Linked DNA regions of Kutzneria chonburiensis. The protein of the gene in region 1 binds, or shares a complex with, the protein of each later gene. Links are inferred from orthologs where the notes say so. Each region holds a gene or a part of one and is shown in the gene's direction. Other genes may lie near its edges.

Region 1 (13,953 bases):
CGGCAGGACACCGTGTTGCCGTTGCTGGTCTCCGCGACGACCCGACCGAGCGCGTCCCGCTCGAACCGGACGTCCGCGTCCGCGTTGACAGCCCGGGAGAGTCGGCCGACCTCGTCGTACTCGAACCGCGCGACCATGCCGTCCGACGACCGCCGCTCCACCAGATTGCCCAGGCTGTCGTGGCGGAACTCGGTGGTCTGCCCCATGGCATCGACCTTCGACACCAACTGGCCGGCGGCGTCGTAGCCGTAGCCGGTCTCGCGCCCGTCGAAGTCGGTCTCCCTGATCAGCCGGCCAGCTGGGTCGTAGTCATAGCGCCAGGTCCGGCGCTGCTGGTTCACCACGGCGGTCAGCCGCAGTTCGCTGTCGTAGCGGTACTCCACGCGGGTCCCGTCGACTTCGGTGATCGCGCTCGGCAGGTCGAAGTGCGTGCTTTCGACCAGGACCGACCGGCCGAGCACGTCGACCTCGTCGATCTGGTTGCCCTCACCGTCGTATCCCCAGCGCTCCGTCGAGCCGTCCGCCGTCGTGCGCCACAGCAGCTTGCCCTCGATCGACCAGCCGTAGTGGGTCACGTCCCCGAGCGGGTTGGTGATCGCGCTGATCCGGCCGAAGGCGTCCCGTTCGTATCTCACGGTGACGGTGAGCGGGTCGACCGTCTCCGTCGGCAGGCCGGCGTCGTCGGTCGTCACGCGGTACACGCCGCCGAGCGGATCCGTGATCGACGACAGATGGTTGCGCTCGTCGTAGCCGTAGCGGGTGGTCGCACCCGCCGGGTCGACGACCTCCGCCAGGTTGCCGCGGTCGTCGTACCATCGACGCCACACCGCGCCGTCCGGATCCACCAGCACGACCGGTCGGTCCCGGTCGTCGTACTCCGTGCGGTCCTGAGTGCCGTCGGGACGGGTCACCGCGGTCAGGTTGCCCCGGTCGTCGTAGGTGTAGCGGGTCGTGCGGCCCAGTGGATCGGTTCGCGCCAGCAGCCGATCGTAGCGGTCCCACTCCGACAGCGTCGCGTTGCCCAGCGGGTCGACCTGCCGGACGATCTGGTCCAGCTCGTTGAACTCGAACGTCGTGCGGTGGCCCAGCGAGTTCGTCCACACCGAGATCCGCCGGTCGTCGTCGATCTCCAGCAGGCCGGCGAGCGCGTCGCCCGAACCCTCGGCGCGGTGGCAGCGACCCCGGCCGTCGTAGTGGAACCGATACCACTCGCCGTTGCGATCCACCCATCGCGCCATTCGGCCGGCGTCGTCGTATTCGAAGACCTGTGGCCGGTGGGACGAGTTGATCACCTCGGTGAGCCGGCCGTCCTCGTCGTAGCCGAAGTCCACCAGCACCGTTTCACCGAGCCGGAGCCCGGTCACCCGTTCGTGCTCTGTCAGCACGGTCAGCCGGTACCCGCCAGAGTGGTCGATGCCGACCAGCGTTCCACTGTCGTCGTAGCGGAAATCGATCCGCTGCCCGTACAAGGACACCACCGCGTCGATTGGCAACACATCGTCGCCGTGTCCGAAGTGGAGGGTGCGGTCCATGTCCGGCTGGCTCAGCACGTAATCGCCGTGCTCGTCGCGGTGCAGTGGCCAGCGTTCGCCCTCCACCGGCAGCACACCGTCGCCCGTCACGGGTGGATAAATCAGCACCCGGCCGTCGTCGGCGACGAAGCAGACGCCCTCCTCGTCCACCTCCAGTCGCTGATCCACGGTGGATGCCCAGGTCGGGCCGAAACTCTGACCGAGGCGGTAACCGCTCAGGTGACGGCGGGTCAGCACCAGCGGCAGAATTGCCGGCAGCCCCACGTCGGTCTGGGGGAGGACGACCTCTCCAGTCCGCATGTTGATCGGGTCGCCGTTGGTGCACCCGGACCGTTCGCTCTGGCCAGCGCGACGCGCGTCGCCGCCCGCCGTTCGCCGCGCCGACCGGTTCCTCCGGCCCTGGCCTCGACCACCAACCGACCTCGGTTGCTTGTTGCCGCCGCCTGGTCGCCGCCCCGTCGGCGCACCCTTCGGGTTGTGCCGATTAAGCAGGCTGTGCGCGTGTTCGTCCGACTCCCGGTACAGCCGCCCACTCTGCTTGAGCCGGCCGCCCGCGGCCCCCACCACCCGGCCGCCCTCGCTGAACACCTTGCCGGTGATCTCAAGGCCGCGGCCGAACACCTTGGACACCACCGCGCCCACACCCGACCGGTCGCCGCTGGCGTGCGACAGCAGGTTCTGCCCCGCCTGCTGTAGGCGCTCGCCGCCGCTCGAGACCTTCTCCGCGAAGTCCCCCAGCTTGCCGCCGGACCTGTCCAGGTGATCCGGATCGACATGAAATCCGCTCAAGTCGCCCCCTGCCTTCGACCTTCGTCGATCCTGGCATATCGCCCGAACCGGTGCGACCGGATCGGATGATGCTGATGGGCACGCGTGTCAGTTGTTGCCGTCCCGGTCGGGTCATGGGTGCCGTTGCGGTGATGCAAGGAGCGCGGGATCGGACCTGAGCCACCGCTGACTTCTTTCGAGGCATGGAGCGTTGGATCGCGCTTGCGCCACCGCCTCGCCACTGAACTTCCTTGTTACTTGCCAGCTCACTGTCGTGGCGCCGGCTGAAGGGGCATGCCCATGACAATCTATTCACGCCATGCCAGCCGTGGCAAAGTGCAGATCCTGGCCACCTACCGTGGGCCGGGCGGAGTCGTGTCGTCTACGGTCACGAGCGTGGACAATATGGCGCTAGCTGCGCCGATCGTTGATGCACTGAATCGGATTTCCTCCTACGCCACGGTGCCGGTCAGCATGTATGACGAGCGAGGCGAGCGGCTCGCGCACTATCCGACCACACATCTGGCTGCGTTGACCGATCGAAACGCGCGAGGGAGTTGAGCCTCCGGAATCGGACAAGCGTCGCTGCTGGGAATTCCAGTTCCCCTTCGTTGCCTTCGGCGAGTCGGCACCGGGGCTTGCTCAGGAGGATCGTGACAACCTAAATGACCTGGAGTGGGGCGTGGTCAAGTCCCGTCTTGAACCCGCCGCTGCGGACCTGCGGCTGCTTCTCGCGGCGAGTCGGCAGTGCGCCAACAGTGAAGCGCGGTTGCTCATCGAGCATCTAGGGATCACTGACGATCCGTACGACGAGGAAGCGGGCTGGTACTTCCTCAATGTCCTGGCGCCGATCCCCGGCTGCCGGTGGCAACGCAACGGCTGGAAAGTCGAGATCTGCCAATGGGTGCCTGACGAGCCGGAGGAGGAATACGGCAGCGCCACGGGTGAGCCGGTGCTCGATTGTGTGAGGGCTGATCCGCCGGCTCTCGAGGAGATAGTCGAACTGCTGAACCGTAGTGATGGGCAATCTGAAGTCTTGGCCAGCTGGGCGAAGACCCCCGTTGGGGAGCCACTCGCGGGCACTGCCTTCGTTGTGACGAAACGATACGAAGACTGAACCCACGTGGGGCCGCCGCATGACTGTCGGCGGCCCCCGTGTCCTGCTCACCAGCCGCGTGAACGCCATTCGTCGAGGTGGGGCTTCTGCTCGCCGAGCGTCGAGTCGTCGCCATGCCCCGGGTAGAACCACGTGTCGTCCGGCAGGACGTCGAACAACCGCGACTTCACGTCGTTCAGCAGCGACGTGAAGTTCTCCGGCGACGACGTTTTGCCCACGCCACCTGGAAAGAGGGAGTCGCCGGTGAAGAGGTGGGGGTGGCCGGCGGGGTCGCGGTAGAGGACGGCGACGGAGCCGGGGGTATGGCCGCGGAGGTGGATGATCTCGAGGACGGATTCGCCGACCTCGAGGGTGGAGCCGTGCTCGACGAGGAAGTCGGGGGGGACGGGCAGCGGAGCGGCGTCGAGGGGGTGGGCGGCGGTGTTGGAGCCGTTGGCCCCGGCCACGGCGCCGAGGGCCTGCCAGTGGTCGGCGTGCTGGTGGGTGGTGACGATGGTCTTCAACCGCGGCCGCTCGGGGTCGTGGCCGAGCAGGTCGGCCAAGCGCTCGGGGTCGTTGGCGGCGTCGATCAGCAGGGCATCGCCGGTACGGCGGCACACCAGCAGATACGCGTTGTTGTCCATCGGCCCGACGGAAATCTTGGTGATGGTCAGGGCCTCGAGCGTGCGCCGCGCGGCCGGCCCGTTGGGCTCGACATGTCCCGTGTACTCCTCGACAACGTCCACACCACCGAACTTAGTCGCTCGGCCACCGTCCCTCCATGGCGGCCGAGCGTTCACACGATGGGGTGGATCTCACAGCCAGGGTGGCAGCGCGGGGACGTCGCCGGAGAGGCCGGCAGCCCCGCGGCCGGTCACCCAGGAGAGTGCGGCGCCGCTACTGCCGGTGACGGTGTGCACGTCGCCATCACCGGCCACGTCCCAGCTGCGGCTGCCGACGGTGAGGCGGAAGGACGGCCGAGCGGGCAGCGAACGGTAGTGGGCCAGTGAATCGCCGATGATGCGTTCGGCCACGTCAACCGGCACGTCGTCGAACGAGACGCCGGCGTCGAGGTCGACCAGGTGGATCCACAGCTCGCTGACCCGCTTCCACGGCACCTGATGGGCCCGTACGGCCCGGTTGCCGCGCAGCATCACCTCGGCCTGCCAGGCGGTGTCACCCAGTCCGGTGGCAGCGGCGGCGAACCGCCCACAGGCGGCCACGACGTCCTGCTCGAGGAGCCACAACGACCGCGGCGCGCCCTCCTCGATGTCGATGTCCCGGTCGGCATTGCTGGCATACATCGGGTGCTCGACGCCGGTACGGGCCCAGGTCAGCAGGTTGACCAGCCCGTCGGCGTTGCGCGCCAGATGGGTCAGCACATGTCCCCGCGTCCACCCGGGCAGGGCGCTGGCGCCCCGCGCCGCGGCGTCGTCCATGTCCGCGACGACCTGGAGAAGTCTGCCGGTCGCCTGTTCCACCGCGGCCAGGCCGGCGGCGGCCTCGCGGACCGCGTCGGACTGCTGGACCCGTTGCGGCGGCACGGTGACCCCAGTGGCTTCGGACGTGTGCGTGGCGGAGGTATTACTGACCATCAGCTCATCCCGACGTCGCGGCGTGATCAGATACCTAACCCAGCGTACGGCCACCCACCACAGACCGGTAGTGCCCTGGACCTGCGGATCTCCACCCTCGACGCAAATTGTCGGACCCGCGGCATAACATGGGGGCTCGACCACACTTTCGATCTTTCCGTCCGCCAGTCCTTGCGTGAAGAGGGGAACCAGTGGCTGACCGCCTCGTCGTCCGCGGCGCCCGTGAGCACAACCTCCGCGGCGTCGACCTCGACCTGCCCCGCGACAGCATGATCGTGTTCACCGGCCTGTCCGGCTCCGGCAAGTCGAGCCTGGCATTCGACACGATCTTCGCCGAGGGCCAGCGGCGCTACGTCGAGTCGCTGTCGGCCTACGCCCGGCAGTTCCTCGGCCAGATGGACAAGCCCGACGTCGACTTCATCGAGGGCCTCTCGCCCGCGGTCTCCATCGACCAGAAGTCGACCAACCGCAACCCGCGGTCCACCGTCGGCACGATCACCGAGGTCTACGACTACCTCCGCCTGCTCTACGCCCGCGCCGGCAAGCCGCACTGCCCGGTCTGCGGCGAGGCGATCACCAAGCAGACCCCGCAGCAGATCGTCGACCAGGTCCTGGTCATGCCGGCCAACACCAAGTTCCAGGTGCTGGCCCCGATCGTGCGCGGCCGCAAGGGCGAGTTCGTCGACCTGTTCGCCAACCTCCAGTCCCAGGGCTACGCCCGCGCCCTGGTCGACGGCGCCGTGCACCTGCTGTCCGATGAGCCGCCGAAGCTGAAGAAGCAGGAGAAGCACCACATCTCGGTGGTGATCGACCGGCTCACCGTGAAGCCGTCCTCCAAGCAGCGGCTGACCGACTCGGTGGAAACCGCGCTGCGCCTGGCCGACGGCCTGGTCGTGCTGGACTTCGTCGACCTCCCGGAGGACGACCCGGCCCGCGAGCGGCGCTTCTCCGAGCGGCTGGCCTGCCCGAACGCGCACCCGCTGGCCATCGAGGACCTGGAGCCCCGCTCCTTCTCGTTCAACTCCCCCTACGGCGCCTGTCAGGTCTGCACGGGCCTGGGCACCCGCAAGGAGGTCGACCCGGAGCTGGTCGTCCCGGACGACGAGCTCTCGCTGGCCGAGGGCGCGATCGCGCCGTGGCAGGGCGGCCAGTCCGCGGACTACTTCATCCGCCTGCTGGAGTCGCTGTCCACCACCATCGGCTTCCGGATGGACACCCCGTGGCGGCAGCTGCCGGCCAAGGTGCAGAAGGCCGTCCTGCACGGCGTCGACGAGCAGGTGCACGTCCGCTACCGCAACCGCTACGGACGTGAGCGTTCCTACTACGCCAACTTCGAGGGCGTCATCCCGTTCCTGGAACGCCGCCAGGAGCAGACCGAGTCGGAGTTCATGCGGGAGAAGTACGAAGGCTACATGCGGGAGGTGCCCTGCCCGGCCTGCCAGGGCACGCGCCTCAAGCCGGAGATCCTCGCCGTCACGCTCGCCCACAAGACCCAGGGCGACCGCTCGATCGCCGAGGTGTGCGCGCTCAGCGTGGCCGAGTGCTCGAAGTTCCTCGACGGCCTGACGCTGGGCAAGCGCGAGAAGATGATCGCCGGCGCCGTCCTCAAGGAGGTGCAGGCCCGGCTGCGCTTCCTGCTGGACGTCGGCCTGGACTACCTGTCGCTGGACCGGGCCGCGGGCACGCTGTCCGGCGGCGAGGCGCAGCGCATCCGGCTGGCCACCCAGATCGGCTCCGGCCTGGTCGGCGTGCTCTACGTGCTGGACGAGCCGTCGATCGGCCTGCACCAGCGGGACAACCACCGGCTGATCGAGACCCTGAGCCGGCTGCGCGACCTGGGCAACACGCTGATCGTGGTCGAGCACGACGAGGACACGATCCGCGCCGCCGACTGGATCGTCGACATCGGCCCGGGCGCGGGCGAGCACGGCGGCCAGGTGGTGCACAGCGGCCCGTACAAGCAGCTGCTGACCAACAAGCAGTCGATGACCGGCGCGTACCTGTCCCGCCGCAAGGAGATTCCGGTGCCGGCGATCCGTCGCCCGGTGGACAAGAAGCGCCAGCTGACCGTGGTCGGCGCGCGCGAGCACAACCTGCGCGGCATCGACGTGTCGTTCCCGCTGGGCTGCCTGGTCTCGGTGACGGGCGTGTCCGGCTCGGGCAAGTCCACGCTGGTCAACGACATCCTGGCGACGGTGCTGGCCAACAAGCTCAACGGCGCCCGCCAGGTGCCGGGCCGGCACACCCGGATCAAGGGCCTCGAGCAGGTGGACAAGCTGGTGCAGGTCGACCAGTCGCCGATCGGCCGCACCCCGCGGTCCAACCCGGCCACCTACACCGGCGTGTTCGACAACATTCGCAAGCTGTTCGCCTCCACCACCGAGGCCAAGGTGCGCGGCTACCAGCCGGGCCGGTTCTCGTTCAACGTCAAGGGCGGCCGCTGCGAGGCCTGCGCCGGCGACGGCACGATCAAGATCGAGATGAACTTCCTGCCGGACGTCTACGTCCCGTGCGAGGTGTGCAAGGGGGCCCGGTACAACCGGGAGACCCTCGAGGTGCACTACAAGGGCAAGACCATCGCCGAGGTGCTGGACATGCCGATCGAGGAGGCCGCCGGCTTCTTCGAGCCGATCAACGCGATCTACCGGCACCTCAAGACGCTGGTCGACGTGGGCCTCGGCTACGTGCGGCTGGGCCAGCCGGCGCCGACGCTGTCCGGCGGCGAGGCGCAGCGCGTGAAGCTGGCCAGCGAGCTCCAGAAGCGCTCGACCGGCAAGACCGTGTACATCCTGGACGAGCCGACCACCGGCCTGCACTTCGAGGACATCAGCAAGCTGCTGGGCGTCATCTCGGGCCTGGTCGACAAGGGCAACACGGTGATCGTGATCGAGCACAACTTCGACGTGATCAAGACGTCGGACTGGATCATCGACATGGGCCCGGAGGGCGGCTCGGGCGGCGGCACCGTGATCGCCGAGGGCACGCCCGAGGACATCGCCGAGCACAAGAAGAGCTACACCGCCGAGTTCCTGCGGGACGTCCTGAAGAACTGACATGACGCTTGGAAGGGGGCTTTCCTGCACTCGGAGTGCAGGAAAGCCCCTTCCAAGCACGAACTATGCGATTACTGGACGAGCTTGCCGACCGCGTTGGCCTCCTCGACCTGGTTGGCCAGGTAGTTCCAGGACAGGTTGATGAAGCCGCCGTCACCCCAGTTGGTGCCCCACGAGTTCTGCACGCGGACACCGCTGCTGTTGTAGCCGATGATGGTGATCTCGTGGCCGCCCATGTACTGGTCGCCCGAGGTCGGGTAGTAGCTGTAGTCGGTGGCCTGCGAGCGGGAGATCCGCTCGAAGCTCTGGTACACCGGGATGGAGATGGCCACCGGCAGGCCGCTGGCGATGGCCTGCTGCACGCCGGCCTTGATGCCGCTGCCGGTGCTGATCGGCGTGTAGCCGGAGAGCTTCCAGTTCGCGGCGTTGGCCCGCTCGTTGCTGTCGGGCTGGGTGGTGTAGTCGAAGTTGCCCTGCCAGTAGTCGTCCATCGTGTCGACGCCCTGCGAGGTGAGGATGTCGAACGTGTCCGAGGGCGTGCTGCCCTGGTCGTTGCCCCGGGCCAGCTGGGCGTAGGTGTACATCGGGGCCTGCGGGTGGCCGGTGATGCCCTGCTCGTTCTCCAGGATGCTCATCGCCGAGTAGTCGATGGCCCAGGACACGCAGGAGCCGACCTGGCCCTGGTCGCCCGGGGTGACCGCGTACTGGGCCAGCGAGGCGCTGGTCGGGGTGTTCGGGACCGACCGGAACGCCAGGGCGTCACGGTGCTGGACGCGGTGCTGGGAGGGCAGCGCGCCGTTGGCCCGGTGCAGGGGATGGGCCGGGGCCGCGGTGGCGATCGGCGTCACCATGGCGCCGACGGCGCCCGCCACGGCGAGCGCGATTGCCACGCGTGAGAGCGTGTTGCTCATGGACTGTCCTTTTCAGATCAGGTGCAGGGGATCTGGAAAGGCAAAACTAAGTGTGAGCAACGCTCGTGATGTAGCTACTTTGGTCTGGTGGGGTTAACTGTTAATCGTTCGCCGGTCAACGACCGCAAGTGTCCCGGCCAGCACGGCGGCCGTGCACAACAGAGGAATCGTCACGTGGCCGTCGCCGAAAAGTACCCCGCCCTCCTGGCCGCCAAACGTGACGGTCGCCCAGAGAATCAATTCCGCGCCGGCCGTCACCGCGACAGCGAGCAACGGTCCGAACACAACCGGTGTCGACCGGCGGTCACGAAGCGCCGGCAATGCCGACGCGGCGACGGCGGCCAATGCGGCAAACACGACGAAACCGCCGACAAAGGCGGCAATCACGCACAGTCCTGCGGCGATGAATGCTCGGAACGGCAAGAACGACAGTGCACAGCCCGCGACCACGCCCAGGATCGCCAACGGCCACACGACGCCGGTCGGCAGGCCGATGCCCAGCACGACCAGCGTCGTTGCCACCAGCCAAGCCAGTGATCGCCAGCCGAACAGCGAGCCGAGCACCAGGGCCGCTGCGGCGAAGGCGAACCCGGTCACGCCCAGGGTCTCCTGGGCCGAGATGCCCTGGAGGAGAAGGGACAAAAGGGAAAGCAGGGCCGCGATCACGCCGATGACCAGCGCGCGCAGATCCACAGTGGACCGGACCGAAGTGGACCCGGAGGCCTCGGAGAACTCGGAATTCCCGCGTGGGGTAGGCGTCGGACGAGAAGCGGCAGGCCGTCGCACAGCAGCGGCCAGCAATCCGCCGACCGCGCCCACGCTCAGCAACCAGTGCGCCCCCGGCAGATAGCCGCCCAGCACGTAGCCGCCAACGGCGAAGCCGGCCAACGCCGGCAGTCCCACGTCCTGCGCCCCGGCCAGCACGGCCAACAACGTCAGGATCCGTACGGCCGTGGCCGCGACCACCAGCGCCAGCCGGAGATCAGCCGGCGGATCGAGGGCCGCGACGAACAGGGCGATGTCCACCGGCGCGGTGACGACCAGCACATCCGGCCAGCGGCGGCCGAATCCGAGCCCGGCTCCGGTGGCGCCGACCACGGCGACCAGCACGAGCAGGGCGTCCAGCCAGGCCACGCCGGCCCCTAATCGACCGCCGGCGTACACGACCAGCTCGCTCTGCTGGCCCCCGTCGGCCGCGGCGCCGGCGGTGGCCAGCAGGAGCACGACGGCCGGGAGCAGGTTTCGCCTCGTCACGGGGTGCACCGTAGGGGGTCGGCCAAAAACTTCCCCCGTTACCTGAACCAGTCAGCCATGGCTGCCGTGTTCTGGGGTGTCCACGTCGACCCCGAGGAGCCCTGCCCATGAACCGGACCCGCATTCTTGTGCTGGCGACGTCGGCGGCCCTAGGTCTGACGACTGTGGCCGCCTGCGGCGGCGGGCAGCAGACCGCAGCCCCGCCCGCCCAGCAGCAGACGAACCAGCAGCCGCCGGACCCCAACCAGGTCAAGCTGATCGCCACCACGGTCGGCCAGCTCGGCCAGGTCGTCACCGACGCCGCCGGCATGACCCTGTACCGCTTCGACAGCGACTCGGCCAACCCGCCGGTGTCCAACTGCTACGACAAGTGCGCCGACACCTGGCCGCCGGAGCTGGCCACGTCCAGCACGGCGACGCTGGACGGCATCGACCAGTCGGCGGTCGGCGTGATCCTGCGCAAGGACGGCCAGAAGCAGATCACCATCAACGGCTGGGCCGTCTACCGCTACAAGCAGGACAAGGCCCCGGGCGACGCCAAGGGCCAGGGCCTGATGCAGAAGTGGTACGCGATCACGCCGCAGGGCAAGAAGGCCGCGGGCGCCCCGGCGACCGGCGGCGCCAACACCCAGGGCAGCAGTGCCACCAAGGTCGCGCCGACCACCAGCATCGATCCCGGTGCCGGCGGCTACGGCTACTGAGACTCCCGTCCGAAAGTGCAATGAGATGCAGCTGCTCGCAGTCTCGTCGACGCCAGGCTGGTTCGCCGGCCCGACCCGAGCTGTCGACCGTCCGGCCGATCTGATACCCAATACCGCGAATCGACGGCAGCAACGTGGAGGTACGCGGGTGGGGATCGCAGAACGGTGGTCGCGCAGGGGAGGGAGGTCTGCCGGCGACGAGGCACTGATCCGATCCCTGTACGAGGAGCACGGACGGAGTCTGCTCGCCTACGCGACGCGACTGACCGGCGACCGCGCCGCGGCCGAGGACGTCGTGCAGGAGACCCTGGTGCGGGCGTGGAAGCACGCCGACGACATGGTCAACAACAAGGGTTCGGTGCGCGGCTGGCTGCTCACGGTGGCCCGCAACATCATCACCGACCGGGCCCGGGCCCGCGCGGTCCGGCCGACCGAGGTCGCGGAGACGCCGACCACGCCGCCGATCCAGCGCGACCACGCCCAGGGCGTGGTGGACTCGATGGCCGTGCTGTCGGCGCTGAACACCCTTTCGGCCGAGCACCGCGACGTGCTGGTCGAGATCTACTACCGTGGTAGGTCGGTGACCGAAGCGGCGTCCACCTTGGGGCTGCCGCCGGGCACCGTGAAGTCCCGATCGCACTACGCGTTGAAAGCACTGCGCACGGCGATGGCCGAGCAGCCGGCGGAGGTGACCCGATGACCGCTCCCGAGCACGACAAGGCGCTCGTCGGCGCGTACGTCCTTGGCGTTCTGACGCCCGAGGAGAACACCGCGACCGAGGCGCATCTGGAGAGCTGCCCGGAGTGCCGCCGTGAGCTGGAAGAGCTGCGGCTGCTGCACGACGAGCTCGGCGAGGTGCCGCCGGAGGCGTTCCTCGACGGTCCGCCCGAGGGCGGCGATCTGCTGTTGCAGCGCACGCTGCGTGAGGTCCGCGGGATCACGTCCCGCCAGCGCGTGTGGGGCGGCTCGCTGGCCGCCGCCGGTCTCGTCGCCGTGGTGGCGCTCAGCGTCGGCGCCGGCGTGCTCGTCGGCAACCAGAGCGCCACCGGCAATGGCGGCATCGCCGCGCCGACCGCGAGCCCGCTGCCGTCCGGCACCAAGCACTCGGCCAACGTCGACCCGGTCACCGGGGCACACCTGGCCGCCACCGTGATCCCGGCTAGCAACGGCTGGGTCAAGCTCCAGGTGCAGGCAAGCGACATCGCGCCGGGTCAACGCTGCAAGCTGTTCGTCACGTCCAAGGCGGGCAAGCAGGAGCAGTTCGGCGGCTGGCTGGTCGGCCCGAACGCCACGCCCGGCAAGTCGATCACCCTCGACGGCACCGCCCTGATGTCCATCAACGACGTCGCCTCGGTCTCGGTCGTCAACGACCAGGGCCAAACCCTCGTCAACACCCCCGTCTGAGCAAGCCCTCAGGCTTGGAAGGGGGCCTTCCTACACTCCGAGTGCAGGAAGGCCCCCTTCCAAGCGTTCACGTCGGTCAAGGGGTTGACTCGAGCTGGGTGCGGATGACCTTGCCGGTGGCGGTGCGGGGGAGCCGGGGCACGAGGACGACGTCACGGGGCACCTTGTGCCGGGCCAGGCTGACCCGGACGAACTCCCGCAGCTCGACCGGATCCAGCGTGGCCCCGGGCGTCGGCACGACGAAGGCCCGCAGCCGCTGCCCGAACTCGTGGTCGGGCACGCCGATCACGGCCGCGTCGCGCACCTGGTAGTGGGTCATGAGCAGGTTCTCGACCTCGCCGGGGAACACGTTCTCGCCGCCGGAGATGATCATGTCGTCCTCGCGGCCGTCGATGAACAGCCGGCCGGCCTCGTCGAAGTGCCCGAGATCGCCGGTGTCGGCCAGGCCGTCCACGCCGTCCCGCACGGCCCGGCCGCCGGCCCGCAGCGTGCCGCCGACGTGGATCCGGCCGACCCGGTTGGACCCGGTCACCTCGTTGTTGTCCACGTCGTAGAGCCGAACCGTGCAGTTGTGCGGGCTGAAGCCGACGGTGCCGGGCGCGGCCCGCAGGTCCTCCGGCGTGGCGACGGTGGCCACGGCGACCTCGGTCGTGCCGTAGAAGTTGTAGAGCACATCGCCGAGCCGCTCCATGGCCAGCCGAGCCAGCGACGGCGACAGCGCGGAGCCGGAGCAGAACAGCACCCGTAACCGCGCCAGGTCGTAGCCGGACAGCTCCCGCTCGCCCAGCTCCATGATCCGTTGCAGCATGGTCGGCACGACCACGAGCGTGCTGCACCCGTAGCGGTCGACGGCGGCCATGGTCTGCCGGGCGTCGAACCGCCGCCGCACGATCATGGTCGAGCCGAGCCCGAGCGCCAGCACCACGTGCAGGAAGCCGATGCCGTGGAAGATCGGCGCCGCGATGAAGGTGGATTCCCCGGCGTGCAGGGGAATCCGGTCGAGGAAGTCGGCGGCGGCCAGCCCGGAGCGGATCTTGCGCGGGGCCGCCTTCGGCGCGCCGGTGGTGCCGCTGGTCAGCAGCACCACCCGGGACACGTCCGGCGGCCGCCGCAGCCGGCCCTTGGGCGCGTCGGCGATGAGCTCGTCCAGCGTCGGCACGCCCGCGCCGGCCTCGTCCCGCCAGGCCACGAACCGCTGCACCGACGGATCCAGCTCGGTCAGCACCGACGCGAACTCCTGGTCGTGCACGAGAACGTTCACGCGCTCGCGGCGGATCAGTCCGGCCAGCTGCGGGGCGGCCAGGCCGGTACCGAGCAGGATCGTGGTGGCGCCGAGCTTGCCGCAGGCCAGCAGCGTCTCGATCGGCCCGCGATGGTCACGGCACAGCACCGCGACCACGCTGTCCGGCCCGACCTCCTTGGCCCGCAACGACTTCGCCAGCGCGGTCGACCGCTGCTCGAGTTCGGCGAAGGTGACCTCGCCGCGGTCGTCGACGATGCCGGCGACCTCGGGTCGTCGGCGCGCGGCCAGCTTGGCCGCCCCCACCACGGCGCCCCAGTGGCGCACGTCCGACAGCGCGCGCCGACTGCGCAGCGCGTGCCCCGGACTGATCATGCCGGCCCTGGCCAGCACCCTGAC
Region 2 (14,750 bases), 3.4 Mb from region 1 along the record:
GCGTGCAGACGAGTCCCGACGCCTCCGACAGCACGCATCCCGGCGCGGTCGCGCGGTCGGCGCCGATCAAGGCCGAGGCGACGGCGAGCGCGCTGACTCTCGTACCGGACAAGCACCTGCTCACCGACACGGCCACGGTCTTTCCGCTGTACATCGACCCGTCGTTCCAGTGGAAGAACCCCACCGAGAACATGTCGAACCCGTCGTTCGACGAGGTCAAGCAGGGCTATCCCTGCACCAACACCTCGTTCTACAACGACACCAGCAGCGGTGCCGACAACGGCTACCTCGCGGTCGGCATCAACGACTTCGCCGGCGGCACGTGCCTCGGCAAGATGCGCGCCTACTTCCAGTGGGCGCTGCCGCAGGAGATCTGGGGCGCGCACATCGGCAACGTGTCCGGCCAGCCCGGCGCGACCGCGAACTTCACCAAGGTGTATTCGGGCACCTGTGCCACCGGGAACATCAACCTGCACTGGTCCGGCGGCATCGGCCCGGGCACGTCGTGGAACAACCAGCCCAACCCCGGGCCGAGCATCGGGCAGCTGGCCTGGGGCCCGGTCGACCGGCCTTGCGGCGCCGGCACGCCGGCCGCGATCACCCATGGCTACGACGTGACCAGCGTGATCGCCCAGTCCGCGGCGGCGCACGCCTCGCAGATCACCCTGGGGCTGCTCGACGACGGCGGCGAGGCTTCGCGCAGCGACGCCGCCTACGCCCGCTTCGCGCACAACGCGACGCTCCAGATCTTCTTCAACCGTGCGCCGAACACGCCGGGAGCGGACGGCATGGCCGCGAAGTCCGGCGCCGACAACGCGGGGTGCAACACCGCGGGGCAGGGCCCGTACCCGTACATGGGCAAGGCCATCGCGACCAACACCCCGGTACTCTCCACGACGGTGTCCGATGTGGACGGTGACCACCTTCAGGCCGACTTCCAGTACTGGGTGGACAACGGGTCTCCGACCGACGGCTACAGCGCGGACAACGTGGGATCCGGCGGCACGGCCGCGTACTCGCTGCCGAGTTCGTTCATCACCGGGCTGTCCAACGGCCAGGTGGTGAGCTGGAAGGCCAGGGTCACCGACGGCGAGGACTGGGGTGGCTGGTCGCCGGTCTGCCACTTCACGGCCGAGCCGACCGCGCCGTCGGCTCCGTCGATCAGCTCCACCGACGGCAGGTATCCCGACAACGGGACCATCGGCGCGGTCGCCGGCACGCCCGGACGGTTCACCGTCGCGTCCACCGGCGGCCAGGTCAGCAAGCTGGTGGACAGTCTGGACGAGCCGAACCTGCCCAGGACGAATCCGCCGTCGGCCGACGTGATGACGCCCAACGGCAGCGCCGCCATCGCCGTGGCGAGCCGGTGGAAGTTGTCCGACGCCACCGCGACGGCCGCACCGGATTCCGCCGGCAACGCGCCGGCAACCCTCAGCGGCACCACTTCGTTCGTCACGGATCCCGTGCACGGCAAGGTGATGTCGCTCAACGGCAACGGGTTCGCGGCGACCAGCGGACCCGTGATCAAGACCGACGGCAGCTTCACCGTGTCGGCCTGGGTGAACGCCGCCTCGACCACCGACAGCGGCGCGGTGCTGGGCCAGGACAGCGTCTTCGCCAGCGGCTTCTACCTGGAGAACATCGACGGCAAGTGGTCGTTCTCCAAGCTGTCCAGCGACAACCTCAACGCCGCGGCGGTCCGGGCGGAATCGACCAACGCGCCACAGGTGGGTGTGTGGGCCCACCTGGCCGGCGTGTACGACGCGTCGAACGGGAAGTTGACGCTGTACGTCAACGGGCAGGCTCAGGGCACCAACACGGACAGCACGCCTTACGCGGCCAACGGGCCGTTCACCATTGGCCGGGCGCAGTGGAACGCCATGCAGGCCGGCGACTTCAAGGGGTCGATCAGCGATGTGCAGGCCTACCAGGCGGCGCTGAGCGCGACCGACATCGCGAAGATCTTCGGCGGCGGGCAGATCAGCCCGGCGGCCCGGTGGCGGATGACCGAGGGCACCGGCACGAGCCTCGCCGACGCCAGCGGCAACAACCATCCGGTGACCTTGACCGGCGGCGGCGTCGCCTGGGCGCCGGCGACCGACGACGCGCCGGCACTGAGGTTCGCGGGCCCCGACGGGCACGGGGCGACGAGTGGCCCGGTGCTCGACACCACGCAGAGCTTCACGGTCTCGGCCTGGGCCAAGATCTCCGACCTGAACGGCTACTACGCCGTCGCCAGCCAGAACGCCACGCACACGTCGGCCTTCGAGATCCGGTACTCGCCGGACGTCAAGGCGTGGATCTTCGGCATGACCAATGCGGACGCGACGGGCGACCCGTACCAGTGGGCGTTCCTCAGCAACACGGTGACTCAGGCCAATGTCAATGTCTGGACCCATGTGGCCGGTGTGTACGACGCGCCGGCGCACCAGATCAGCCTCTACGTCAACGGTGTGCTGATCAAGCAGAACACGGTGTCCGCGGTGATCCCGGCGCCCGGGCCGTTCGTGGTCGGCGACACCCGCTTCAACGACGGCGACACGGCGTTCTTCCACGGTTCGATCTCGGATGTGCAGGCGTACCAGACCGCGCTGAACGGTTCGGAGATCGCCGAGATGGCGGCGTCGGCGACGAGGTCCTACGGGCCGAAGTCCCCTGGCCCGCACACGATGCTCGCCTACACGGCCGACGCGGCCGGCGACGCCTCGGGTTACCAGAGCTACACCTTCTATTCGGGCGCCGACCCGAGCACCACCTGCGCCACCCTGGCCGCGTGCTTCAACAACGTGTCGATCAGCCCGAACAACAACGTGAGCCTCGGCAACGCGGACGGTCTCAACTCGTTCTCCGCGGATGACCTCACCAACGCCGGCTGGAACAGCGGCGGCACGGTCAACGTCAACGGGGCGAAGTTCACGCTGCCCCAGTTCGGCGCCGGCCAGGCCGACAACGTGCTGGCGGCCAACCAGACGATCACCGTCGGCCAGTCCGTCGCGACCACCGGCAGCAGCGCGCTCGAATTCCTGACCACCGGCACCACCGTGGACGCCGGCAAGATGCCGCCGTCGATCAAGGGCAACCTGACCGCGCCGTACGTGCCGGCCGGCACGCCGGTGACCGCCTCGTGGTGCTTCGACTCCACCAAGCCCGGCTACTGGTGCGCGCCAAAGGGTGTCATCCACTACGACCACGGGTTCGACATGCCCTACTACCTGACCGTCCCGGACTGGGTGGCCGGGCCGAGCGCGTTGGCGGCGGTCACGTTGCCGCACCGCAATGAGCCCGGCGGCCCCAACGGCCAGCTCCCGACCAAGCTGTACACCTTCTCCGTGCCGCTGATCCCCGGCCGCACCGTGCAGTCGGTGACGCTGCCGGACGTCGGCGCCAGCCCGTGGAGCGCCCAGGCGCTGCACATCTACGGCATGGCCACCCGCGACACCACCATCGACGGCGCCGCCGCCGGCAAGACATGGACCGGCGCGTGGAGCTCCCCGACCGAGGGCCTGTTCAACTACGGCTCGACCTTCTCCGACGTCACCTTCCGGGAGGCGGTGCGGCCGTCGATCGGCGGCGACACCGTGCGGATCAAGTTCGACAACGCGATGGGTGACACGCCGCTGGACATCAGGCATGCCAGCATCGCGTTGGCGTCGGGCGGAGGTACCGCGCCCACGGCGGTGCCGGCCGCATCGCCGATCGCGCTCACATTCGGTGGGCAGCCGAATGTGACGCTGCCCGAAGGCGGCATGACGTACTCCGATCCGATACACCTGACGGTGCCGGCCAACAAGTTCGCGCTGGTGTCGTTCCAGGTGGGCAACGACGTGCCGTACATCGTCACGAACTCCGAGACCAACAACACCGGCTACGGCTTCGTCACCGCGAACGCCACGGCCACCGAGAAGGCCAACCACACCGACGACCACACCATGGACATGACCGGAACCGCGTTTTCTCACAGCGGGACGGACGGGTTCTCCACGAACGTGGTGACCAACATGGATGTGCAGACCAGCGGCGTGCCGACCCAGGCGGTGCTCGGCGACGGTTTCGTCGAGCAGACCCAGCCGGGCCGGACGGCCGTGGCCGACCTCGCCGACGTGTTCGCGGCCACCGAGGCGACGACCCCGACGCCGTACGGCACGCTGTCGGAAGGCATTCAGTCCAACCGCGTGATGACGGACTACGCGTCGGTCAGCGGCGGTGGCCCGTCCCTGCTGTCCCGCATCGATCGCGACCTGCTCGACCAGCCGGGCCTGAACACGGTTGTGCTCGAGGAGGGGCTGCAGGATGTGCTCGCCGGCCGATCGGCCAACGACCTCACGTCAAGCGGCCTGAGCGCGCTGATCGACTACCTGACCGGCTACGGCCTCACGTTCGTCGGCATGGGGCTGACACCGTGCCTCGGCTACGCCGGAAACGGGACCAGTACGAACGATGCCTGCACGACGGCCGTCGACGACCAGCGGGTGGCGGTCAACCAGTGGCTGGCCGAGTTCGGCGGGCAACCGTCGCAGTACTACGTCGACTCGGACAAGGCCGTCGGCGTGCCCGACTCCAGCGGGCAGCGGGTGCAGTTGAATCCGGCCGCCGACAGCGGTGACCACGTCAACCTCAACGATGCCGGATTCGGCGCGCTGGCCTCCGTGTACCAGGGAGCGCAGGACACCTGGACGCTCGATGACGGCGCGACCACGAGCGATCCGACGATCGCCGCGGACACGCCGAACAGCGGTACCAGTCCGTATCTGCCGGCCTCCGGCGGCAACCAAGCCACCCTGGCCGGTACAGCGGCGTGGGCCGCCGACCCCGTGGTCGCCGAGGCGCTCAGCCTGGACGGGTCCGCCGGCTACGCCGCGACGGACGGGCCCGCGGTGGACACCAGCCGCAGCTTCTCGGTGTCGGTCTGGGCGAACCTGAGCACACTGCCCTCGACCGCGGCCACCGTGCTGGGCGAGGACGGCCAGCACAGCAGCGCGTTCTACCTGTTCTACAACCCGGCTTCGAAGAGCTGGAACTTCTCGGTGTCGCCGTCGGACACGCCGACCGTGGCCAACCTGCCGTGCGTGATCGCACCTGATCAAGCGGCTGCCAACACCTGGACCCATCTGGTTGGCGTGTACGACGCCGTGGCGAAGACCGAGAGCCTTTACGTGAACGGGACCTTCGTCAACCTGGTCGGCAACGTGACCTCGTTCGCCGCCACCGGGCCGTTCACGATGGGCCGGGCACGGTGGAACGACGCCAACGACCGGTTCTTCCCCGGCCGGATCCGTCAAGCGCAGGCATGGAACTACGCGCTGACACCGACCCAGGTCTCCGCGCTGTACCAACGGATCAACTGATCGCGTCGAGGCCCCGGAGCTCAGCTCCGGGGCCTCTTTCGTCTGATCGGACCGTCCACCCCGCATATCGCGCTGACCTGGGGTTTTGAACCAGGGCGGGTCCTTGTCGGTGGTGCGGCATAGGCTGGAGAGCGTGTCGAGGTGTATCCGAGGGGGACTGTCGAAGTGACCCAGCCCGGCCGTTTGTCCGGTCTGCTGACCGCCGTGCTCGCGGACAAGTCGCTGCGTGAGGCGCTGGGGGCGGTGGAGACGCCACGCCTTGAGCTGGAAGGGCCGCCGGCGGGGAGGCCGCTGCTGGTGGCGGCGCTGGCCACGCAAAGGCCGGTGCTGGCGATCACGGCGACGGGGCGTGAAGCGGACGAGCTGGGGGCGATCGCGAAGGATCTGCTGGGCCAGGATGCCGTGGAGCTGTTCCCGTCCTGGGAGACGCTGCCGCACGAGCGGCTGTCGCCCCGGGCGGACACGGTGGGGCGGCGGCTGGAGGTGCTCAGGCGGCTGGCGCACCCGGAAGAGCACCCGGCGGGGCAGCTGAAGGTCGTGGTGGCGACGGTGCGGAGCCTGATCCAGCCGATGGCGCCGCAGCTGGGTGAGCTGGCTCCGGTGCACCTGGAGATCAACACGGAGCACGACTTCGAACAGCTGGTGGAACGGCTGACGGAGCTGGCCTACGTACGCGTGGACATGGTGGAGAAGCGCGGTGAGTTCGCGGTCCGGGGCGGCATCCTGGACGTGTTCCCGCCGACGTCGGAGCACCCGGTCCGGGTGGAGTTCTGGGGCGACGAGGTCAGCGAGATCCGGGCGTTCTCGGTGGCCGACCAGCGGTCGCTGCCGGGAGAGATCCAAGCCTTCACGGCACCGCCCTGCCGCGAGCTGCTGCTGACGGAACAGGTCAAGGCCAGGGCGGCGGAGCTGGCGGCGGATCACCAAGCGGATGCGCAGCTGGCGGAGATGCTGGACAAGCTGTCCAACGGCATCGCGGTGGAAGGCATGGAGGCGCTGATCCCGGCGCTCTGTGTCGGCGAGCTCCAACTGCTCACGGAGGTCGTGCCCGAAGGCACGATCGTGCTGGTCAACGACCCGGAGAAGATCCGAACCCGGGCCCAGGACCTGGTCCGCACGGGCCAGGAGTTCCTGGAAGCCTCCTGGATGGCGGCGGCCGGCGGCGGCAAGGCGCCGATCGATCTGGGCGCCTCGGCCTACCGAGCGCTGGCCGACGTCGCGACGACCACAGTGGACAGTGGCCGCGCCTGGTGGACGATGAGCCAGCTGACCACGGACGTGGAAGGCGTGCTGCGCCTGGATGTCACGCCGGTGGAGTCGTACCGCGGCGAGGTGGACCGGGCCTTCGCCGACCTGCGTGCCCACACGGCGACCGGCGGCACGGCACTGCTGATCGTTCCCGGCACGGGTACGGCCCAGCGCGCCGTTGAGCAGATGTCCGAGGCCGAGGTACCGGCGCGGCTGGCGGAGAACGGCCTGCTCGACGCCCCGGAACCGGGCGTCGTCACGGTGGCCCGCGGCTCGATGGAGGACGGCTTCCTGGCCAGCGGCCTGGGCCTGGTCGTCCTCACGGAGACGGACCTGACCGGCGGCCGCGGCGGCACGTCCACACGGGACATGCGCAAGATGCCGTCGCGGCGGCGCAACGCGGTCGACCCGCTAGCGCTCAAGTCCGGCGACTACGTGGTGCATGAGCAGCACGGCATCGGCCGCTACGTGGAAATGGTGCAGCGCACGGTCGCCGGCGCCACCCGCGAGTACCTGGTGCTGGAGTACGCGGCCAGCAAGCGGGGCCAGCCGGGCGACCGCCTGTTCGTGCCGACCGACCAGCTCGACGAGGTCTCCCGCTATGTCGGCGGCGAGCTGCCCACGCTGAACAAGCTGGGCGGCTCGGACTGGAAGAACACCAAGGCCAAGGCCAAGAAGGCGGTCAAGCAGATCGCCGCCGAGCTGGTGCAGCTCTACGCCGCGCGGCAGTCCGCCCCCGGCCACGCCTTCGCGCCGGACACGCCGTGGCAGCGCGAGCTGGAGGACGCGTTCCCGTTCACCGAGACGGCCGACCAGCTGGCGGCCATCGACGAGGTGAAGGGGGACATGGAGCGCGCGGTCCCGATGGACCGGGTGATCTGCGGCGACGTCGGCTACGGCAAGACCGAGATCGCGGTCCGCGCCGCGTTCAAGGCGGTGCAGGACGGCAAGCAGGTGGCGGTGCTGGTGCCGACCACGCTGCTGGCCCAGCAGCACCTGAACACGTTCAGCGAACGCATGCGGCAGTTCCCGGTCGTGGTCAAGGGCCTGTCCCGGTTCACCGACCCGGCCGAGTCGGAGAAGGTCGTGGCCGGCCTGGCCGACGGCGAGGTGGACATCGTCATCGGCACCCACCGCCTGCTGCAGACCGGCTTGCGCTACAAGGATCTCGGCCTGGTCATCGTGGACGAGGAGCAGCGCTTCGGCGTCGAGCACAAGGAGCACATCAAGGCGCTGCGCACCCACGTCGACGTGCTGACCATGTCGGCGACGCCGATCCCGCGCACGCTGGAGATGAGCCTGGCCGGCATCCGCGAGATGTCGACCATCCTGACCCCGCCCGAGGAGCGGCACCCGATCCTGACCTACGTCGGCGCCTACGACGACAAGCAGGTCGGCGCGGCCATCCGCCGCGAGCTGCTGCGTGACGGCCAGGTGTTCTTCGTGCACAACCGGGTGTCCTCGATCGAGCGGGCGGCCCGCCGGATCCGCGAGCTGGTGCCGGAGGCCCGGATCGCCACCGCGCACGGCCAGATGAACGAGGACCGCCTCGAGAAGATCATCGAGGGCTTCTGGGAGCGCGAGTTCGACGTCCTGGTCTGCACCACGATCGTCGAGACCGGACTGGACATCTCCAACGCCAACACGCTCATCGTTGAGCGCGGCGACCTGCTCGGCCTGGCCCAGCTGCACCAGCTGCGGGGCCGGGTCGGCCGGGCCCGGGAACGCGGCTACGCCTACTTCCTGTACCCGCCGGACGGCACGCTGACCGAGACCGCGCACGACCGGCTGGCCACCATCGCGCAGAACACCGAGCTCGGCGCGGGCATGGCCGTGGCCATGAAGGACCTGGAGATCCGCGGCGCCGGCAACATCCTCGGCGCCGAGCAGTCGGGCCACATCGCCGGCGTCGGGTTCGACCTCTATGTACGCCTTGTCGGCGAAGCGGTCGAGGCGTTCCGCAAGCACGCCGGCGCGCCGACCGAGGACGACGCCGAGGAGCTGGCCGAGGTCCGCGTCGATCTGCCGGTGGACGCGCACATCCCGCACGACTACGTGCCGGGCGAGCGGCTGCGCCTCGAGGCGTACCGCAAGATCGCGGCGGCCTTCGACGAGGCGACGCTCCAAGCGGTCAAGGAAGAGCTTCAGGACCGCTACGGCCAGCCACCGGCCCCGGTGGAGCGGCTGCTCGCGGTGGCCCGGTTCCGGCAGACCTGCCGCGCCCACGGCGTCACCGAGGTGGCCACGCAGGCCAGCTCGATCCGCTTCGCGCCGATGGAGCTGCTGGACTCGCAGCTGGTACGCATGAAGCGGCTGTACCCGAAGGCGCTGTACAAGCCGGCTACGCACATCGTGTCGGTGCCGCGCCCGACCGAGGGCCCGGCCGGCGGCCGGATCGGCGCGCCGCCGCTGCGGGACACCGAGCTGCTGGACTGGTGTGCCCACTTCATCGAGTCGCTGCTGGGAAAACCCAAGCCGGTAGCGGCTGGTTGAGATCATCTTCACTGTGAGAGAGTGCGCACTGTGACGATCGCCATTCGCCGACCGATTGCCGTCCTTGCCGCGTGCGCCGCAGTCGGCGCCCTGGTCACCGGTTGTGGCGCCGGCCCGGGCGGCGGTGACATCGGCGCCGCCGCCATCGTCGGCAGCGGCCAGGTGAGCCTGGAGTCCGTCCAGCAGCGGATCACGGACGTGCTGGCCGGCAGCCCGGACGCGCGCCAGCTCCAGCAGCAGAAGCCGAGCACCTTCCCGCCGATCGCCCGCACCATCGTGCAGCTGGCGGTGTGGGACGAGGCGACCAGGCAGCTGGCGGCCAAGCTGGGCGTGACGGTCAGCGAGGCGCAGGTCGACCAGGTCTACGCGCAGCAGACCGCGTCCGGTCAGCTGCCGTCCTACAGCGACACCAAGAACATCCCGGTCAAGGGCGACGTGCTCAAGGGCTACCTGCGCGACTCGCTGCTGTGGCAGGCGATCGGTGCCAAGCAGGTCCGCACCACGGCCGTGACCTACGACTACGCGGTCACCCAGGACCGCAACGGCGCGCAGGCGCTGGTCGACAAGATCCTGGCCCACCCCGACCAGCACACCGCGATCATCAACCAGGCGATGGCCGGCGCGCAGAGCCAGGACGGCGGCAAGCCCAAGTCCACGGCCAACCTGACCGGCTCGCCGGCGAGCACGCCGCAGGAACTGGCCCCGATGTTCGCGGCCAACGCCGGCTCGGTGATCGCCTTCCCGGTGCAGCAGGAGAACATCTGGGTCGTCGCCTACGTGCAGAAGCGCAGCGAGAACGCCGGCGACACGACCGGCGGCCAGGACGTGAGCCAGGTCGCGGGCAGCTTCGGCCAGTCGCAGATGATCCGCTACGCGGCGCAGAGCGGCGTCACGCTCAACCCGCGCTTCGGCGTCTGGGAGCCGCTGACCGGCCTGGTGTCGCCCAGCGACGGCGAGTCGTCGTCGATCTTGAAGACGGTGAAGACGAACTCGTGACCGCTGTTGTCGTGCTGCTCAGCCCGCGCCTGCCCGGCGTGCTGCCGGCGGCCGCGCTGCCGGCGTTGCGCGCGGCCGCGCAGGTGTGGGCGGGCAAGGACGTGCCCGAGCAGTTGCGACAGTCCCTCGGCGCCGGCGAGCTGGCCGGCGAGGAGCTGGGCGCCGACGCGGTCCTGATCGCGACCGATGCCACGGAGCCCGCCGCGGCGGCGCTGTTGGCGGCGGGGGCGACCAGGATCGATACGCCGGAGCCGGCGGGCTCGGCCCTGCTGGACGCGGCGTCGGTGATGGACCGGCTGCGCTCGCCCGGCGGCTGCCCGTGGGACGCGGAGCAGACGCACGAGTCGCTGCGGCAGTACCTGGTCGAGGAGACCTACGAGCTGCTGGAGGCGATCGAGGACGGTGACCGGGCGGCGCTGCGCGAGGAGCTCGGCGACGTGCTGCTCCAGGTGCTGTTCCACGCCCGCGTGGCCTCGGAGCACGGCGAGCCGTTCGACATCGACGACGTGGCCGGCGACCTGGTGGACAAGCTGGTCGGCCGGCATCCGCACGTGTTCGCCACCGAGGAGGAAGGCTTCGAGCTCGACCGGCACGACCGCCGGTGGGAAGAGCTCAAGCAGGCCGAGAAGAAGCGCGAGTCCAGCGTGGACGGCGTGGCGCTCGGCCAGCCCGCGGTGTCCCTGGCGGCCAAGCTGACCCAGCGCGTGGCCCGCGTCGGCCTGCCGGTGGACCTGCTGCCCTCGGGCGACGACACCGGCGCGACCCTGTTCGGTGTGACCGCGGTGGCCAAGCTGGCCGGCGAGGACCCGGAGAGCGAGCTGCGGGCCGTGGCACGGCAGTTCGAACGGGACGTGCGGGCCGCGGAGCTGTCGGCCAAGGCTGCCGGACTGGACCCGACCCGGTTGACCGCGGAGGACTGGCGCCGGCACTGGCCGCAGCCTCAATCCCCTTTGGCCACGTAGCCTGGGTCGCATGGCCTACTCGACCCCTCCGCGCACGCCGGCCGGGACGCCATATCCGTCGCCGCCTCCGCGCAAGCGCCGGGGCGGCGAGATCTTCGGCAAGGTCTTCCTGATCGCGCTGGTGCTCGCTTTGGGCGCCGGCGCGATCTATGCCGTGAACTGGCTGAGCCATCCCAAGCCGCCGGTGCCGTCCGGCCCATCCGGGCCGCCGCCGTTCCGGGTGCCGCCGCTGGAGGTGGCCCGGGGCGCGGCCATCCCCGGCCCGGCCACCCCGGTGCCGGCCGCGCAGACCGCCGCGCCCCGGGAGAACTTCCAGGGCTGGCTCACGCGGGTCACCTACTACAGCGACGTGCCCGAGCGCGTGCTCCTCGCGTACGCCAAGGCCGACCTGGCCTACCAGGCCAAGAACCCGGCCTGCCACGTCACCTGGGCCACGCTGGCCGGCCTCGGCCGGGTCGAGTCCAAGCACGGCCGTTACGGCGGCGCGAGCGTGCAGGCCAACGGCGAGGAGTCGCGGCCGATCATCGGCCCGGCGCTGGACGGCAGTCCGGGCTTCCTGGCCGTGCCCGACACCGACAAGGGCAAGCTCGACGGCGACACCACCTGGGACCACGCCGTCGGCCCCATGCAGTTCGCGCCGGCCACCTGGCACCGCTGGGGCGTACGGGCCAGCGCCGACGGCAAGGACCCCGACCCGCAGAACATCGACGACGCCGCCATGACCGCCGCCCGCTACATGTGCGCGATGGGCGGCGACCTGTCCGTGCCCAAGAACTGGTGGGACGCCGTGTTGGCGTACAACAACTCCACCGCCTACGGCCAGGACGTCTTCTCCAACGCCGACGCCTACGGCAAGGTCAGCCTGGGCAAGCTCTGAAGTTCGGAACGGACCATTCCTCTACTCGGAGTTTTGGAACGGCGCGTTCACAGCTTCAGTCGCCGGCCTGGGGATGGTTGCGCAGCGACAGGCGGGCGCTGACCTCGCCGAGGGCTTCCTGGTACTCGGGCAGCGGGCTCATGGCCACGGCCAGCCGCAGGTGGGTGATGGCCTCGGCGTGCCGGCCCTGCCGTTGCAGGGTCTTGCCCAGTGCGAACAGCGAGTAGTGGTCGCTCGGGTCCATCTCGACCAGTCGGCTGAACGCCTCCTCGGCCCGTCGGAACTGGGCCGAGTTGAGGTAGGCGCGGCCGGCCAGCTGCACGACGGACGGCAGGTCCGGCTCGGCGTCGAGCACCGGACGCAGTTCGCGCAGCGCGTCCAGCGGACGGCCGTTCGACACCAGCGCCTCGGCCCGTCGGAACGCCTCGAAGGTGCTGTCGCTCATGGTCGTTCCCACAGTACGCAAGATCGGCTGTGACTTCGATGGACCATCCGGGCACAACACCGGTGACCGGTGGCGCGCGCGACCAGCGGTTTGATAGATTTACCGGTCTGTACGCACAACTAAAAACCACGAAAAAACGTGTCTGCGCCAGAATATAACGGTGAGTGAGGTCAGTTGTCAAGCCCTGCGAGTATTCCGGACAGTCAGGAAATCGACCGAGAGCAGGAATACGTCTCCATGCTCTACGGCCGGCTCGACGACCTCCGGGAACAGACGTCGCGCCGGCTGGCCCGCGTGTTGCTGGAGACGGGCGGCACGCCGCAGGCCCGTTCCGAGCGCGACACCGCGACCGCGATGCACTCGAGCGATCTCGCCCAGTACAGCGCGGTCGAGAACGGCCTCTGCTTCGGACGCCTCGATTTCGAGAACGGCGAACTTCAGCACATCGGGCGAATTGGCATCTTCCGCACCGAAGGTGACTACGAACCGTTGTTGATGGACTGGCGCGCCCCCGCGGCCCGCCCGTTCTATCTCGCCACGGCCGCGTCCCCCGACGGTGTGACGAGGCGCCGCCACATCCGCACCCGCCGCCGCAACGTGGTCGGCCTCGACGACGAGGTCCTCGACCTGGCGCAGGCCGTGCCCGGCCGCAACGAGGGCCTGGTCGGCGAGGCCACGCTGCTGGCCGCGGTCGGCGCCAGCCGCACCGGCCGGATGAGCGACATCGTCGCCACCATCCAGGCCGAGCAGGACCGGATCATCCGCTCCGAGCTCAACGGCGTGCTGGTCGTGCAGGGCGGTCCCGGCACCGGCAAGACCGCGGTGGCCCTGCACCGTGCCGCCTACCTGCTCTACACCCACCGCCGCCAGCTGGAGAAGCGCGGCGTGCTGGTGGTCGGCCCCAACTCGACCTTCCTGAACTACATCAGCCAGGTGCTGCCGTCGCTGGGCGAGACCGGCGTGCTGCTCAACACCGTCGGCGAGCTCTACCCGGGGCTCAAAGCAGTCGGCAGCGAGCCGGTCGAGGTCAGCGCGGTCAAGGGTCGCCTGGTGATGGCCGAGGTGCTCCAGGCCGCGGTCCGGGACCGGCAGTGGGTGCCGCGCGACGGCATCGAGATTCCGCACGAGCGCGACACCCTGGTGCTGGACCGCAAGACGCTGGCCGACGCCCGCGGCCGGGCCCGGCGCTCGCGCCGCCCGCACAACGCGGCCCGGCCGGTGTTCGAGCGGGAGATCATCGGTGCGCTGGCCCGGCTCGTCGCCAACCGGCTCGGCTCGCAGTTCCTGGATTCCGACGACGTGGCCGACATCCGCGCCGAGCTCCGTGAGGACGAGCGGGTGATGGGCGCGATCGACAAGCTGTGGCCGATCCTCACCCCCGAGCAGCTGCTGACCGACCTGTACGCGTCGGAGAAGCGACTCAACGCCGCCGGTCGCGGGCTGTCCCAGCAGGAGCGGCAGCTGCTGCGCCGCGATCCCGGCGCGGAGTGGACGCCGGCCGACGCGCCGCTGCTGGACGAGGCCGCCGAGCTGCTGGGCGAGGACGACCGCGCGCTCAAGGCCGCCGCCGCGGCCAAGCGCCGGCAGGACCTGGCCTACGCCCAGGGCGTGCTGGACATCCTGGACCTCCAGGACGAGTCCGACCCCGATGTCCTGATGGCCGTGGACATGCTCGACGCCGACGCCCTGGTCGCCCGCGTGGCCCAGAGCGACTACCTGACCGCCGCCGAGCGCGCCGCCGACGACCGCACGTGGACCTTCGGCCACGTGATCGTGGACGAGGCGCAGGAGCTGTCGGAGATGGTGTGGCGGGTGCTGATGCGCCGTTGCCCCAGCCGATCCATGACCGTGGTCGGCGACATCGCGCAGACCGGCGACCTGGCCGGCACCATGTCCTGGGGCCAGGCGCTCAGCCCGTACGTGGCCAACCGCTGGCGGCTGGCCGAGCTCACCGTCAACTACCGGACCCCGGCCGAGATCATGGCCGTGGCGACGGACGTTCTCGCCAGCCTCGACCCGGACGCCGTGCCGCCGAGCTCGGTCCGCGACTCCGGATTGCCGCCGTGGCACGAGAAAGTCGAGGACCTGGCCGAGGCCGTGCCCCGCGCCGTGGCCCGTGAGGAGAAGCGGCTGGAGGACGGGCGACTGGCGGTGCTGGTGCCGCGCTCGCTGGCCGGCGCGTTCGCGGTCGGCGGCGACGACCTGGAGAGCCCGGTCGTGGTGCTGACCGTCGGACAGGCCAAGGGTCTCGAGTTCGACTCCGTGCTGCTGGTCGAGCCGGAGTTGATGTTGACGGAGTCCCCGCGCGGCGCGAACGACCTGTACGTGGCCATGACCAGGGCGACCAAACGCCTCGGCGTGCTCCATACCGGAGACCTGCCGGC

The links.
Region 2: the proteins of uvrA (region 1) and mfd are in contact, whole or in part, in a crystal structure (PDB 4DFC), measured with the Escherichia coli proteins. The link is inferred for Kutzneria chonburiensis from one-to-one orthologs.

What each region holds. Positions count from the first base shown.
Region 1 is NZ_CP097263.1:4,912,705-4,926,657, reverse strand. What follows is about bases 4,882-8,244. They hold uvrA (excinuclease ABC subunit UvrA), read left to right. Parts: upstream 4,882-5,182; coding sequence 5,183-8,044; downstream 8,045-8,244. Other genes in these bases: M3Q35_RS22015 (C1 family peptidase), read right to left, coding at 8,116-8,244; M3Q35_RS22025 (maleylpyruvate isomerase family mycothiol-dependent enzyme), read right to left, coding at 4,882-4,991. Outside these bases: M3Q35_RS22045 (DUF6531 domain-containing protein), read right to left, coding at 1-2,321; M3Q35_RS22040 (hypothetical protein), read left to right, coding at 2,601-2,861; M3Q35_RS22035 (hypothetical protein), read left to right, coding at 2,983-3,417; M3Q35_RS22030 (MBL fold metallo-hydrolase), read right to left, coding at 3,465-4,142; more of M3Q35_RS22025, read right to left, coding at 4,212-4,881; more of M3Q35_RS22015, read right to left, coding at 8,245-8,955; M3Q35_RS22010 (hypothetical protein), read right to left, coding at 9,049-10,209; M3Q35_RS22005 (hypothetical protein), read left to right, coding at 10,317-10,910; M3Q35_RS22000 (sigma-70 family RNA polymerase sigma factor), read left to right, coding at 11,065-11,610; M3Q35_RS21995 (zf-HC2 domain-containing protein), read left to right, coding at 11,607-12,314; M3Q35_RS21990 (AMP-binding protein), read right to left, coding at 12,391-13,953. UniProt on the Escherichia coli protein: The UvrABC repair system catalyzes the recognition and processing of DNA lesions. UvrA is an ATPase and a DNA-binding protein. A damage recognition complex composed of 2 UvrA and 2 UvrB subunits scans DNA for abnormalities.
Region 2 is NZ_CP097263.1:8,282,931-8,297,680, forward strand. What follows is about bases 5,127-9,286. They hold mfd (transcription-repair coupling factor), read left to right. Parts: upstream 5,127-5,510; coding sequence 5,511-9,086; downstream 9,087-9,286. Other genes in these bases: M3Q35_RS38620 (LamG-like jellyroll fold domain-containing protein), read left to right, coding at 5,127-5,345; M3Q35_RS38630 (hypothetical protein), read left to right, coding at 9,108-9,286. Outside these bases: more of M3Q35_RS38620, read left to right, coding at 1-5,126; more of M3Q35_RS38630, read left to right, coding at 9,287-10,082; M3Q35_RS38635 (nucleoside triphosphate pyrophosphohydrolase), read left to right, coding at 10,079-11,044; M3Q35_RS38640 (lytic transglycosylase domain-containing protein), read left to right, coding at 11,055-11,921; M3Q35_RS38645 (tetratricopeptide repeat protein), read right to left, coding at 11,977-12,366; M3Q35_RS38650 (HelD family protein), read left to right, coding at 12,541-14,750. UniProt on the Escherichia coli protein: Couples transcription and DNA repair by recognizing RNA polymerase (RNAP) stalled at DNA lesions. Mediates ATP-dependent release of RNAP and its truncated transcript from the DNA, and recruitment of nucleotide excision repair machinery to the damaged site.